DNA from 3 places in the Arthrobacter sp. NPDC058097 genome. Region 1 is predicted to be linked to each of the others. Evidence: riboswitches for the same ligand, from Rfam matches in the RefSeq annotation. Region 1 holds a riboswitch; each other region holds the start of a gene.

Region 1 (4,914 bases):
GTGTTCAACCCCGAGGTCGCGCCCAACGGCAGCTACTTCTTCGAATGCCAGATCCGCACCGTCTTCGCGCATGCCTGGAGCGAGATCGAGCACGACATCCGGTTCAAGGCCGAGGACCCGCGCGCCTGGACACCGCACTTCGACCGCCAGTTCACCGCCACCGCCGCCATGCTGGAGACCGTGGAGAGCGCCTTCGCCGACCTCCATGAACGCTACGAGGAGGTCCGCAGCTACTGGGACGTGGACGGCGAGGGTGCGGCCCAGCTCACCCCCAACCGCATCCGCGACGTCTGGCGCACCCTGCTTCCGCACGTAGACCGTAAAGTAGATGATGACTGGGGATGGGCGGCCGAACTCCTGGCGGCCCACGGACTCAAGCAGACAGTGCAGCTTGCCGGGCTGCTCAGCGCCAACCGGATCACCGAGGTCCGCAGGGCCCTGGACCACCGCTATTCCCCCGGCCCGGACCGCCTCCTGGATGACCTCCTGCTCTGGCAGTACGGCACCAAACACATCGACCTCACCGCCGAGGCGCCCGATGCCGTTCCCCACCCGCGGCGCGACAGCCTCCTGCGGCGGCTGAAGCAGATCGAGCGCTACCGCCAGACCAAGAAATAGAGTTCCATGAAGCCCGAACAGCTCCAGTCCGTCCGGGCCACGCTCCGTTCCCCGCGGCGCCTCAAGACCGAGGCCCTCGCCGGACTGGTGGTGGCCCTTGCCCTCATTCCGGAAGCCATCGCCTTCTCCGTGATCGCCGGAGTGGATCCCCGGATCGGGCTGTTCGCCTCCTTCACCATGGCCGTCACCATCTCCTTCGTGGGCGGCCGGCCCGCCATGATCTCGGCCGCAACGGGCGCCGTCGCCCTGGTGATCGCGCCGCTGATGCGCAGCCACGGCCTGGACCACCTGATTGCCGCGGTGATCCTCGCCGGGGTGTTCCAGATCCTGCTCGCCGTCCTGGGCGTCACCCGGCTCATGCGCTTCATCCCGCGCTCAGTGATGGTGGGCTTCGTGAACGCGCTGGCCATCCTCGTGTTCATGGCACAGCTGCCGGAACTGATCGGGGTTTCCTGGCCCGTATATCCGCTGGTCGCAGCCGGCCTGCTCATCGTCGTCGGCTTCCGCCGGATTACGACGGCGGTGCCGTCACCTTTGGTGGCCATCATCCTGCTGACCGTGCTCGCCGTCGTGTCCGGGATCGATGTCCCCACCGTCCAGGACAAGGGTCAGCTGCCGGCAAGCCTCCCCACGCTGTTCATCCCGAATGTGCCCCTGACGTGGGAAACCTTCCAGACCATCGCCCCGTTCTCGCTGTCCATGGCGCTCGTGGGGCTGCTGGAATCACTGATGACGGCCAAGCTCGTGGACGACATCACCGATACCCGCTCCAACAAGACCCGCGAATCCTGGGGCCAGGGCGTGGCCAACATAGTCACCGGGTTCCTGGGCGGCATGGGCGGCTGCGCCGTGATCGGGCAGACCATGATCAACGTCAAGGGCTCCGGCGCCCGGAGCCGGGTATCCACGTTCCTCGCGGGCGCCTTCCTGCTGGTGCTGGTGGTCACCCTGGGCGACATCGTGGGCCTCATCCCCATGGCGGCGCTGGTGGCGGTGATGATCTTCGTCTCGGCCATCACCTTCGACTGGCATTCCGTTGCACCGGCAACGTTGAAGCGGATGCCCAAGTCGGAGACCGCCGTCATGCTGATCACGGTGGGCACCGTGGTGCTCACGCACAACCTGGCGATCGGCGTCGGCGTCGGGGTGCTGGCAGCGATGGCGATGTTCGCCCGCCGAGTGGCCCATTTCGCCACCGTGGAGCGGACGGAAGTGGAGCTCAACGGCCGGACGGTGGCCACCTACACGGTGGACGGCGAGCTGTTCTTCGCCTCCTCAAACGACCTGTACACGCAGTTCGACTACGCCCGCGACTCCGAGCCGGACATCGACAGCGTGGTAATCGACCTGCACGCCTCCCACCTGTGGGATGCCTCCACCATCGCCGCGCTGGACTCTGTCACGGAGAAATACCGCAGGCACGGCCGCGAGGTGGAACTGGTCGGCCTTAACTCCGCCAGCATCCAGATGCGGGAACGGCTCGCCGGCAAACTCAACGCCGCAGAGTGAGGTTCACCACACAAATCAAACCCCGAACCCATACATGACGCGGGCGAACATGTCGTGAACGACACGGTCCCGTTACCTGAATGTGACATTGGACGAAGCCTCCCGTACGGTGGAAAACGTGCCTTTTTCACCGATGAGGCACTCCCGCGCTGATTGCCTAACTCTGCCGCAGCCCGAGGAACCAACCGTAGACCCATGTCCGGCAGAGACGGGGAAACCACTTTTCGGCCTGCTTGAAGCAGGCCTTGGGGTGAAGCCGCACAGCTCCTGACCACGCTCAGGACCGCGGCCGGGTGCCTCCCATCCGAATCCGACAGCTCACCTCGCAGGCATCGGGAGAGGCTTCTTCATGTCGTTCCGCTTTATTTCTGGCCGCCGTGCTGCGGCCATCCTTGCAGCATCCGGCCTGGCTTTCACCGGCACCGTCGCGGCCAACGCCGCCAACACTCCGGCCCAGCAGGCCCAAGCTCCCTCCGGCGTCTTCGCGACGGCCGGCCAGGTCCAGGCTCCCCTGAACGCCGCCTCCAGCGTCAAGATCAACTTTGAGCGCCCCGCGGTTCAGTCCGCACCCGCTCCAGCGGTGGCAGTACCCGCCGCTGCAACGCCGGCAGCAAAGCCGGCAGTCGAGAAGGCCGCGGCCCCCGTCGCTGCCGCTCCCGCACCGAAGGTCGCCGTTAAGGCTGTGGCTCCCGCGCCGGCCGCGCCCGCACCGAAGATCACCGTCAAGGCCGCGGCCCCCGCCCCGAAGGCACCCGTCAAGGCTGCCGTCAAGGCTGCCGCAGGCGTCAACGCGGCCATGCTGGCCTCGGCCTACTCCCAGATCGGCATCACGCAGGACTGCACCGCCATGGTGGAGAAGGCCCTCGGCGCCGCCGGCATCCGTGTGGGTGACCTCGCGCCGATGCAGTTCCTGGCCCACGGCAAGGTGGTCTCCACCCCGCAGCCCGGCGACATGGTGGTCCAGTCCGGCCACGTAGCCATCTACGCCGGCGGCGGCAAGGTCATCAGCGGCGGCATGAACGGCATCAACGCCACCATGGCCCACCCGCTGTCCTGGCTCACCGCCACGGGCCCCGTCACGTTCGTGCGCGCGGCCTAGCAGACGCGCGGCTGGAAGAACTGAAAAACCGCCGTGTTCCGCTGCCTTGGGGGCGGCGGAACACGGCCACCCCCCAAGGTGCTCCCACCTTTCTACAAGGATGGCGGAACACACTGGCTATGCCTGATGAAAGACCGTAGTCTCCGGCTGCGAGTCAGGATCACCGGGTCCGGATTGTCCCCCATGCATTCCGGATCCGGTGCCTGCGTTTAAGGACAGGGCGCCTGCTCTAAGCGGGCGCCGGCTCCATTTCAGCCCCTCACTGTGCGGTTCCGCCCCTGCGATTTGGCTTCATACAAGGCAACGTCAGCGGCCGCGATCACCTCGTCGAGGTCGGCCGTCCCCGCATTGTAGGTGGAAATGCCGTAGCTGACGGTCGGCATCCGCAACAGCTCCGGAATGTGCTGCTCCGCCAGCCTCCTGCTGATTTCACCCGCGATAATTTCGGCGCTCTTGGGGCCGGCCCCGGGAAGCAGGAGGATGAACTCCTCGCCTCCGTAGCGCCCCGCGACATCCGTGGACCGGACCGATGCGCTGCACGCCTCGGCAAACGCCTGCAGCGCCAGGTCTCCGGCCGCGTGGCCGAAAGTGTCATTGACCGACTTGAAGTGGTCCAGGTCGGCGAGGATCAGCGAGCCGCCGCTGTTGGCGGTCCTGCTGCGTTCCAGCTCTCCGGCCGCCGCCTCCAGGAAGGCGCCGCGGTTAAGCAGGCCCGTGAGCCCGTCCTGGGTGGCGACCGTCCGCAGCGCCCGGGTCTGCTGCTCGGTGCTCAGCCCCGCCATGCTGAAGGAAACCACCACCAGCAGCACCATGGTGACCATGGTGGTCACCGCGGACCCGAAGTAGGTTGTGAAAACGGCACCGTTTGGCCCCTGGATCAGGAACACCACCAGGCGGCACGAGTAGAAGAAGGCCACCCCCCCGGCCGCGATGGCCATGGGGATCCGCACCCGGGAGTAGCCGGGTTCAAGCCGCCACAATTCGTGCGAAGCCAGCCCGATAAGCACGGCCATGGACGCCAGGAAAACTGCACCGCCGGCCCACGTGTTGGATCCCGGGCTGTCGACACCGGCTGCGGCGCCGGCGGTGACGGGCAGCGCCACGGACAGCCACAGGTTGTACTTCAGGTTCCGGAGGGAACGAGCCCCCGCCCAGACACTTGCCGCGCCGGACACGAGCAGGAAGTTGCCCAGCGGGTTGGCCCAGACCTGTTGCGGCGTGCCGTTGAGCAGGAAGGATGCCGAGCCGGAGAGGAACAGCAGCAGGGCGGCGCACCACCAGGCGCTGTAGGGCGAGCGGGTGCTGCGGAACGTTGAAAAGTAGAACAGCAGCGCCAGGACCAGGGCCATCGCCGCGAAGGCAACCCGCAGTGTTGCCGTGTCTAGGATCATTCCGTCCCCTTGAATGCCGATCCAGTGCAATCCAGTATCGCACCGAGGACGATCAGGGTCCCGCCGTACCACGGAGAAATTTCCGGAACGACACATTTGTCTGACATCAGTCATGGATTGGGCGCCGCGGCACTCAGGTGCCAGCATTATTGAATGCTTGAGGCAACAAAAGACCCCGTACCCGCTCCTCCGGCCACGGAGGCCGGCGCCGCACCCCTGAACCCGGCCCTCGCCGCGGAAGCCAGGATTGCGCGCGTCGCGGTGACCGTCTTCCCCCTCCTGGTGCTCGCAGCCGGC
Region 2 (4,914 bases), on a different contig from region 1:
TGGGCGGGACCTTCATCAAACTGGACCTCGAGACGGCCGAGGCAGCCGGCGGGTACGCCCGGGAGCTCAGCGCCGACCGCGGCGCCCTGCAGCGCCAGCTGCTGGCGCCGCACGTCGCCGATGCCGACGTGCTGATCACGACGGCGGCCGTGCCCGGCAGGCACGCCCCGCTCCTGGTGACCCGTGAGATGGTGCAGGGCATGCGCCCGGGATCGGTCGTCGTCGACCTGGCCGCGGAGTCCGGCGGCAACGTCGAGGGGTCCGTCCCTGGCCGGGACATCCACGTCCCCACCGCCGACGGCAAGGGGACCGTCGCCGTCGTAGGCCTCAAGGACGCGCCGTCCGCCATGCCCACGGACGCCTCCCGGCTGTACGCCAAAAACGTGGCCAACCTGCTGGCCCTGATGACCGTGGACGGGACGGTCGTCCCCGACTTCGACGACGACGTGATAGCGGGTGCCTGCCTGACGCACGACGGCGTGGTGCGGCATCCGCCGACGGCGGAAGCGCTCGCGGCGCTCGCCGGGGAGACGGACAACGACCTCGCAGACGAGATGGCCAATACTCCAGTGAAGGCGTCGGAGAACGAAGGGGTGGTCTGATGGACGGCATCAGCCTGCTGACCATCACCGTGCTGGCGGTGTTTGTCGGCTTCGAAGTGGTCTCCAAGGTGTCCAGCACGCTGCACACGCCCCTGATGTCCGGCGCGAACGCGATCCACGGGATCATCCTGGTGGGCGCCATCATCGTCGCCGGCCAGGCCACGCACCCCTGGGTCCTGGCGGTGGCGCTGCTCGCCGTCGTTCTTGCCACGGCGAACCTGGTGGGCGGCTTCGTCGTGACCGACCGCATGCTCGAGATGTTCCGCGGCCGCAAACCGGATCAACCGGCCAAAGCTGCCCCGAATGAAACCCAGAGTGAAACCAGGGAGAACAAGGAGGCCAAGCGGTGACCCTCCTCGACGCCAACGTCACCGCCCTGCTCTACCTCGCGGCGGCCGTCTTCTTCATCCTGGCGCTGAAGGGCCTGAACTCGCCGCGCACCGCCCGCCGCGGCAACCTCATCGGCGCGTTTGGTGCGCTGATCGCCGTCGTCACCGTCTTTTTCTCAACCCGGCTGGACAACGTCCCCCTGATCCTCGGCGCCATCGCCGTGGGCTCCGGTGTGGCCGCCCCCGTGGCCAGACGCGTCAAGATGACCCAGATGCCGCAGCTCGTTGCCCTGTTCAACGGGGTGGGCGGCGGCGCGGCCGCACTCGTTGCGCTGCTGGAACTGCCGCATGCGGAGGACGCCTGGGTGCGCGTCGCCGTCGTCTTCACCCTGCTGGTCGGGGCAGTCTCCTTCGCCGGCTCAGCCGTGACGTTCGCGAAGCTGCAGGAGCTCATGACCACCCGCCCCGTGGTGTTCCCCGGGCTGCCGGTGCTCATGGGGGCGGTGCTGCTCGCCGCCGTCGGTGCCGCGGCCGCCGTCGTGCTGGGCGGGTCGCTCGTGCTGGCGCTGCTGCTCCTGCTGCTGGGCCTGGTGGCCGGCGTGCTGCTCGTGTTGCCGGTGGGCGGCGCCGACGTGCCGATCGTCATCTCCCTCCTCAACGCGTTCACCGGCCTCGCAGTTGCCGCGTCCGGACTGGTGCTGGGGAACGTGCTCCTGGTGGTGGCCGGGACGCTGGTGGGCGCGTCGGGCACCATCCTCACCCGCGCGATGGCCGCGGCCATGGGCCGCAGTGTGGCCGGCATCCTGTTCGGCGCGTTCCGGGGAGGTTCGACGGCGGGATCCACCGCCGTCAGCGACCGTCCGGTCCGCTCGTCCAGCCCGGAGGACGTGGCGGTGCTGCTCGGCTACGCGCAGCGCGTGATCATCGTTCCCGGCTACGGGCTGGCCGTGGCGCAGGGACAGCACACCGCTGCCGAGCTGGCGCAGGCATTGGAAACCCGGGGAATCAGGGTGGACTTCGCCATCCATCCCGTGGCGGGCCGCATGCCCGGGCACATGAACGTGCTCCTCGCCGAGGCCAATGTGCCCTACGAATCACTCAAGGAAATGGGCGAGATCAACTCCGAATTCCGCACCGCCGACGTCGCGCTGGTGGTGGGCGCGAACGACGTGGTGAACCCCGCCGCGAAGACCACCGCCGGCTCGCCCATCTACGGGATGCCGATCCTCGAGGTGGCGGACGCGCGCCAGGTGGTCTTCCTCAAGCGCTCCATGCGGCCAGGGTTCGCCGGGATCGAGAACGACCTTATGTTCGAGCCGCAGACCACGCTGCTGTTTGGCGATGCCAAGGAATCCCTGACCAAGGTGCTGGGTGCGGTGAAGGCCCTGTAGGGTGTTGCTTTCTCTAACCTTCTTCCAGACGGCAGCCGTTACCGAAATGTGACTTTTGGTGCCGAGGTGCGATAACCTCGGCCGGTGCCCTGGTTCCGCTCAGGGCATTCCCGGGCAGAATGCCGAGCCCTGCCACTGACCGGGATCCGTTCGCAATGACAACTGGCAGGGACGGGGGAACCACGTTAGTACCGGCCTTGCGCATCAAGGCCTAGGGGTTAAGTCCAGACGCACCGCCCAGCAGCGGGCAGGACCGGGTGACTCCCACCCGAACCCGACAGCTAACCCCGCAGGCATGGGAGAGGCACATCACCATGTCACGTAAGTCCACGCCCGCGCGCCATCGCGCCACCCCGACGACGTCCATCGCCCTGCAGGGCCTGCAGTATTCGCTGAAGTCCAATGCCGCCTCGGTCGCCAAGCCGGCGGCCGCGGCCGCCGTCGCTTCCGGTCTCCTCTTCGGTGCCGGGGCACCTGCCCACGCAGGTGCTTACGCGCCAGAGACTCCGGCCGGCGCCGCCCAGTCCGCCACGGCCCCGGCCGGAGCTGCCGTGCAGTCAGTCGCCGGCCAGGCGCTCGCCGCACCGGCCCAGGCCGCACCGGCAGACGCCGGATCTGCTGTGGCCGGAGCATCGCACACCGTAGTGCCCGGTGATACCTTGGGCGCCATCGCGGCACGCCACGGCGTCAGTCTCGATGCGTTGCTCGCAGAGAACGGCCTGACCCTGGCCTCGGTCATTTACCCCGGCGACCAGATCCTCATTCCGGGACCCGGCGCTGCTGCAGCCCCCGCAGTACCTGCAGCGCCGGCAGCACCCGCAGTGCCCGAGGTTCCCGCGGCTCCGGCTGTTCCGGCAGCCCCGGCGGCCCCGGCGGCCCCCCAGCCCACCGGCATGGGAATCTACAACGCCTCCGCGTCAATTACCCCGGCAGCGGCAACCACCCCGGCAACCACCCCGGCAGCCAGCGGCGTGGGCGCGGCCATTGTGGCCTCGGCCCGGGCGCAGCTCGGTGCCACCCAGGACTGCACCGTCCTGGTGGAACAGGCCCTGCGGTCCGTCGGCAAGTCCGTCGGCGACCTCGCGCCCGCGCAGTTCTACCAGTACGGCACACCCGTTTCGTCCCCGCAGCCCGGGGACCTGATGATCAGCGGCGGACACGTCGGCGTGTACATCGGCGGTGGCCAGGCGATCAGCAGCGGCATGAACGGTGTCAACGAAACCATCGTGCACCCGGCCTCCTGGCTCACCGGCTCCACTTACGTGCGGGTCAACGCATAGACAGAGCGCAGACGCCTCACAGGCGGGGCGGTTCAAACAACAGCGGCGGGTGCATAGGCACCCGCCGCTGTTGCGTTTCAGTAGCTGCCGGCTGCCGGGTGCCGGCGCGCGCGAAACAAAAGTCACTGTCAAGCAACAATTGTTGACCGCTGGATACCATGTCGGGTTTACTGGCAGCCTGACCGGATGTGAGCTGGAGCACGTCACGGCTGAAGCATTTGCAAGCACCGCCGAGAGTGAGTTCCCGTGGACCTGATCACCACCGCCATGACCACCGCCGAGATTGAGGCAGCAGCGAAGAAGCTGATGACCGCCTTCGCGGCCACCGATACAGACGGGTACTTCGACTGCTTCGCGCCCGATGCGACCTTCATCTTCCATTCCGAACCGAACCGCCTCACCTCGCGCGGGGAATACCGCGACCTGTGGCAGAACTGGGTGGAGGACGGCTGGCGGGTTGCAGAATGCGCCAGCTCCAACGCGTACATTCAGATCGCCGGCGACAGCGCCGTGTTCAGCCACGATGTCGAAACCGTGATCGACGTTGCCGGCACCAAAGAAACCCTTCACGAGAGGGAGACCATCATTTTCACCAGGACGAAGACAGGCAGCGTGCTCGCCGTCCACGAGCATCTTTCTCCGGCGCCTGCCAGCCAGAAGGCGATCTCATGACCAACGATTCCAAAGCCCCTGCAGTGACCGAAGTCGAAAAGCACGGCATCGAACCGATTCCCGCTGCCGACAGGACGGCGAAACCGCTGGACCTCTTCCGGCTGGTGTTCGGTGGTGCAAACACGTTCGCCACGGTAGTCCTGGGATCCTTTCCCATTCTCTTTGGGCTGTCCTTCAAGGACGCACTGCTGGCCACTGTCCTGGGCGTCGTCGTCGGCGGCCTGATTCTGTGCCCGATGGCTGTTTTCGGCCCGACCAATGGGATGAACAATGCCGTCTCGTCCTCCGGGCACCTGGGCGTGCACGGCCGTGTCGTGGGGTCCTTCCTGTCACTCCTGACCGCGTTCGCTTTCTTCTCCATCTCCGTGTGGAGCTCAGGGGACGCGCTGGTAGGGGGCGCGAACCGCCTGGTCGGGCTGCCCCAAAACGCCGTGACGCTAAGCCTCGCCTACGGCGTCTTTGCTGTCCTGATCCTCACCGTGTGCATCTATGGGTTCCGTTTCATGCTCTGGGTCAACAAGATTGCGGTGGTCGCCGCATCCCTGCTCTTCCTGCTCGGCATCTTTGCATTCGCGGGTTCGTTCGATGCTTCCTACGCCGGGACGTTCGGGCAGGCGGCGGATGCTGCCACCAACGCGCT
Region 3 (4,914 bases), on a different contig from region 1:
GTGACGGCAGGACGCTCGAAGGAGACAGTGGCGGTGGGTGCGGCGGTCACAGCAAGCTGCGCGGCCTGTGATCCGGTCTCCGAGGAGGCGGAAACACCAATGTTGGCGTCGGCCGCGTTGGCAGGCATGCCAACGCTCAGGATGAGTCCTGAAGCAGCTGCGATAACAGCTGCCTGGCGACCTACTGTGCCGGCATTGGCGCTAACCGCCTTGGACACGGAGTCCAACGGGTTCATACGAACCGTTTGCGCGCGGTGGCGCGCGGCATTGTGGCGTGAAGACACGAAGGTAGCCTCTCCCAATGCCTGCGAGGTGAGCTGTCGGATTCGGATGGGAGTCACCCGGCCGCTCCGCTTCCTGGGAAGCTTTGCGACTTAACCCCAAGGTCTTCTTGCGAAGACCAAAATTGGTTCCCCCGCCCCTGCCAGACGATGTAATGCGAACGGACCTTGAGCGGTGGCAGAGTTAGGCAATCCACTCAAGAGCGTCAACTTCGGAAAAGTTGACGCGGTTTAGACGGTACAGCAGTTCGGAGCCAATGTCACATTCAGGTCACGGCGTGTCACAGGAATGAGAGTGCTCACTCGACTTGGCTCAGAGCCAGCCGGTGGGATCAACGACGTCCCCGTTGACCATCACCTCGAAGTGGAGGTGGCAGCCGGTGGAGGCGCCTGTGGTCCCGCTGAGGGCGATAACTTCGCCCCGGGTGACCTTCTGGCCAACCTGGACGCTGGAGGACGACAGGTGGTTGTACGTGGTCTCCAGGCCATTGCCGTGATCGATCACCACGCGGTTGCCTCCGCCGTACGGGTGCCAGCCCGAGAAGGTGACCTTGCCGCTGGCCGCGGCAAGCACCTCGGTGCCGCACTGTGCAGCGAAGTCCTGGCCGCGGTGGAACTCGCCGGCGCCGCCGGTGATCGGGCTGACCCGGTAACCGAACGGCGAGGACTTGACCAGCGTGGTCAGCGGCCCGCCCAGGGTGCCCGCCGAGGCCGCACGGCTGATGCTGCCGGCCGACTGGGCACTCAGGAGCTGCTTTAGCTTTCCGTCCGGGTCACCGGTGGTGGAGACGGACGTGCGGCTGAAGTCGATCTTTGCTGCCGCCTCCGCCGAAACCTTCGGCTGGGCCGGTGAGGCAGCGGAAGCAGACGCCGCTCCCTGCTGCTCGCCGGCAGCGAGGACAGGACTGGTGGCGGGGACAGTAACAGTCAGCAGGAGGCCGGTAGCCGCAAGGGCAACGCCGGCTTTCTGCCCGACGCCACTGGCCGAGGCGAAATCCGTAACCTGCCGGAACGGACCCCTCCGGCGGCGGCGCGCTTCGCGCTGGGCGTCCCGGGGACGGTCCGCGGCGGCGGCCTCCGCAAGGCGCGGCTCCGGAGCGGGACCAGTCGCGCGGCGGCGGCCCCGGGCATTCTGCATGGACAAGTACTGTTTCCTCTCTGGATAGCCTGCGAAGTTAGCTGTCGGATTCGGGTCAGAGAGTTCAGACCCGGTCCGCCATAACAAGCCGTTCCGGCACAGGGGTATCCCGGGAGGATTCCTTAGGCGGAAAAGACTTGCTGCTGCGGACTTCACCCCAAGGCTGTTCGAAACAGCCGGTTGTGGTTCCCCCGCCCCTGCCAGTGGGTGACTCGTGCTGCTGATCTGCTGGCAGGGTTCGGCTCCAGATCAGGTAACGCTTTTGTATCGGCGTTGCCGTTTAACTATAGGCGATTAAAGAGCACGGTAATAATTCCGTTATATTCATTGTGCAAAAGTGGTAGGTCATCCTGCCTGCAGATGTCAGACAGGCTGTGGCTTCCGCCCCGCTTCGCCACTCAGTCGCCTACCGCCCGCGTCAAGGGACCCCCGGCAAGGGACAGCAGGGAGGCGCCCCAGGGGAACTAGTCCAGGCTCACGAAGACGTGCGCAGCAACTTCCGGCGGCAGCTCAAGGGCGCCCTCGAACCCGGGTACGCGGACAGAGATGTACTCCCCCACGCGTTCGAGCGAGACGGCGGCGCCGGGCCGGATCCCGCCTTCATCCAGCTGGAGCAGCAGCTCCGGCTCCACCTGGATGGGTTCTGCCAGGCGGCTGACGGTGACCTTGGATTCGGGGCCGTAGCCGGTCATGGCGTCGAGCAGGTTCACCACGCCGTCGGAGAACGGACGGGCAGGCTGCCCGCCGAGTGCTGCCAGGCCGGGAATCGGGTTGCCATAGGGAGATTCGGTGGGGTGGCCGAGCATTTCGTAGATCCTGCGCTCCACGCGCTCACTCATGACGTGTTCCCACCGGCAGGCCTCGTCGTGGACGTAGGCCCAGTCAAGGCCGATGACGTCGGCGAGGAGGCGCTCGGCGAGCCGGTGCTTGCGCATCACCTCGGTGGCGCGCTTCCGGCCCACTTCGGTCAGTTCCAGGTGGCGGTCACCGGAGACGACGACGAGGCCGTCGCGTTCCATCCGGCCGATGGTCTGCGAGACAGTGGGGCCCGAGTGGCGGAGGCGTTCGGCGATGCGTGCCCGAAGCGCCACGATGTTCTCTTCCTCCAGCTCCAGAATGGTGCGAAGGTACATCTCCGTGGTGTCGATCAGATCCGTCATTCAGCTCAGCTCCTCGAGCACAGTATTTGTGTCCGTCCCACCGTACCGCGGGCCCGTCGCACCGGGATCCGGCAAGCTGCAGCGGCGGTCCTGTATGACGGCGGCGCAGCACCGGCTGTCTGCCCGTACGTCCAGTGCCAGCTTAGCCTATTTTGAATTAGTCCGGATAATTCGCCGGCCTGTGACGGGCACCATCTCAATGACTGGACTATGACGGGGGCGTGTTCCCGCGGTATCCGCGCTTCGGGCAGAATAAGGAGGGTTTCGTGGCGGTCATGGTTGCCTGCTGGCCATCGCCCCGACCCAGCCGAACCGCACTTTCCATGCCGAAAATTGGAGCCATTGTGAGCGACACCAGCATCACTATTCCCGCAAACCTCCTGCCCAAGGACGGACGGTTCGGCGCCGGTCCCTCCAAGGTCAGGCCCGAGCAGATCGAGGCACTCTCCGCAGCAGCCACGACGCTCCTTGGCACCTCGCACCGCCAGGCCCCCGTGAAGAACCTCGTAGGTTCCGTCCGCGAAGGCCTCAGCACCTTCTTCCGTGCCCCCGAAGGCTACGAAGTGGTCCTCGGCGTCGGCGGTTCCACCGCATTCTGGGACGTTGCCAGCTTCGGTCTGGTGGAAGAGAAGGCACAGCACCTGTCCTTCGGCGAGTTCGGCTCCAAGTTTGCCGCGGCCACGAACAAGGCGCCGTTCCTTGCCGAATCCTCCATCATCAAGTCCGAGCCCGGCACCTGCCCGGCCCCCAGGGCCGAGGCCGGCGTTGACGTGTACGCCTGGCCGCAGAACGAGACCTCAACCGGTGTTGCCGCGCCCGTCCAGCGGGTCAACGGCGCCGATGAGGGCGCACTGGTGCTGGTCGACGCAACTTCGGCAGCCGGCGGCCTCGACGTCGATGTGTCCCAGACGGACGTCTACTACTTCGCCCCGCAGAAGAACTTCGCCTCCGACGGCGGGCTGTGGCTGGGCCTCTTCTCCCCGGCAGCGCTGGAGCGGGCCGAGCGCGTCAAGGCCAGCGGACGCTGGATCCCGGACTTCCTGGACCTGAAGACCGCCATCGACAACTCCAAGCTGAACCAGACGTACAACACCCCGTCACTGTCCACGCTGGTCACCCTGGACGCCCAGGTGCAGTGGCTCAACGCCAACGGCGGCCTGGACTTCGCCGCCGGACGCACTGCCGATTCGGCCGGCCGCATCTACAAGTGGGCGGAAGCCTCCGAATTCGCCACGCCGTTCGTTGCCAACGCCACCGAGCGCTCCAACGTCATCGCCACCATCGACTTCGATGAGTCGATCGACGCCGCCGCCATCGCCAAGGTGCTCCGCGCCAACGGCATCGTGGACACCGAGCCCTACCGGAAGCTGGGTCGCAACCAGTTGCGCATCGCCACCTTCGTGGCCATCGAGCCGTCCGATGTCACCGCCCTGCTGGAGTGCATCGACTACGTGGTGGGCGAGCTGAAGAAGTAACCGCCTGTAAGGAGTTTTTGTCCAGATAATCGGGGTTCGAAGGCCTTTTGGCCGCATTATCTGGACAAAAACTCCTCAGTTAAAGCACGACGGCGCCGTCCGGACTTTCGTCCCGACGGCGCCGTTTTGCGCTGTGGTCAGTTCGCCGTTGTCAGCCCTGGTCCGGGCTGCCGGACTCTGATTCAGCGTCCGCGGCGGACTCGCCCGGGGCTGCCTCCGCAGCCTCGCCGTCCGCCGGCTCCTCGTCTTCCGGGGAGTCCTGCGCATCCTCCGCGTCCTGCTCCTGGGCGTCCTCCGGGCGCACGCGTTCGGCCCACGGCACCCACTCGGGGGCGAGGATCGAGTCTTCGGAGGGGAGCAGGCCAAGCTCGTTGACAGTGATCACCTTGGAGCGGGAGTTGCGGGTCAGGACGGCATACCACTGCCAGCCGATGTACCCCGGCAGCCTCGATTCGAAAAGGTGCGTCACCACGCGGTCGCCCTCGGTGCGGGCGGCCAGGTGGTCCCCGATTTCGGATGCCTTCGCGATGCCTTCGATGGCGGTCCGGGCGGTGTCCACGGCAGTGGCCAGTACGGCGTCGGGCTTCCCCGTCCGCCACACCGGGACTCCGGCGCGCCGCTTCGGCGCTTTGGATTCCACCTTGGATTCGGCCTGTTCAGGTTCCGGGTTCATGGGGGGCCTAGGCGTCCAGCTCGTCGGCAACCTTACGCAGGGCAGCGGCAATGGCCTTGCCCTTATTGCTGTCCGGGTACTTGCCGGAGGACAGCGTGCCGGAGAGGTTGTCCAGAACCGTCACCAGGTCCTGCACCAGCGGGGCGAGGTCCCTCGCGCTGGGGCGCTTGGCCTTGGCGATGGACGG

Evidence for each region. A riboswitch is a leader RNA that binds a small molecule or an ion and turns the genes downstream of it on or off. The one in region 1 is predicted to bind cyclic di-AMP.
Region 2: another riboswitch for cyclic di-AMP. It lies ahead of ACFVTE_RS17740 (LysM peptidoglycan-binding domain-containing protein); the one in region 1 lies ahead of ACFVTE_RS03670 (NlpC/P60 family protein).
Region 3: another riboswitch for cyclic di-AMP. It lies ahead of ACFVTE_RS15775 (M23 family metallopeptidase); the one in region 1 lies ahead of ACFVTE_RS03670 (NlpC/P60 family protein).

What each region holds. Positions count from the first base shown of each region.
Region 1 is NZ_JBHVSZ010000001.1:774,737-779,650, forward strand. Features, by position in the region: gene ACFVTE_RS03660 (GTP pyrophosphokinase family protein) at 1-618, shown strand, start outside; gene ACFVTE_RS03665 (SulP family inorganic anion transporter) at 625-2,127, shown strand; cyclic di-AMP (ydaO/yuaA leader) riboswitch at 2,272-2,473, shown strand; gene ACFVTE_RS03670 (NlpC/P60 family protein) at 2,477-3,226, shown strand; gene ACFVTE_RS03675 (GGDEF domain-containing protein) at 3,478-4,617, opposite strand; gene ACFVTE_RS03680 (bile acid:sodium symporter family protein) at 4,771-4,914, shown strand, end outside.
Region 2 is NZ_JBHVSZ010000010.1:136,882-141,795, forward strand. Features, by position in the region: gene ACFVTE_RS17725 (Re/Si-specific NAD(P)(+) transhydrogenase subunit alpha) at 1-602, shown strand, start outside; gene ACFVTE_RS17730 (NAD(P) transhydrogenase subunit alpha) at 602-952, shown strand; gene ACFVTE_RS17735 (NAD(P)(+) transhydrogenase (Re/Si-specific) subunit beta) at 949-2,322, shown strand; cyclic di-AMP (ydaO/yuaA leader) riboswitch at 2,433-2,633, shown strand; gene ACFVTE_RS17740 (LysM peptidoglycan-binding domain-containing protein) at 2,637-3,602, shown strand; gene ACFVTE_RS17745 (YybH family protein) at 3,849-4,274, shown strand; gene ACFVTE_RS17750 (purine-cytosine permease family protein) at 4,271-4,914, shown strand, end outside.
Region 3 is NZ_JBHVSZ010000008.1:280,789-285,702, forward strand. Features, by position in the region: gene ACFVTE_RS15770 (C40 family peptidase) at 1-236, opposite strand, end outside; cyclic di-AMP (ydaO/yuaA leader) riboswitch at 289-482, opposite strand; gene ACFVTE_RS15775 (M23 family metallopeptidase) at 595-1,419, opposite strand; cyclic di-AMP (ydaO/yuaA leader) riboswitch at 1,431-1,673, opposite strand; gene ACFVTE_RS15780 (metal-dependent transcriptional regulator) at 1,884-2,579, opposite strand; gene serC (phosphoserine transaminase) at 2,924-4,054, shown strand; gene ACFVTE_RS15790 (DUF3027 domain-containing protein) at 4,206-4,727, opposite strand; gene ACFVTE_RS15795 (cold-shock protein) at 4,735-4,914, opposite strand, start outside.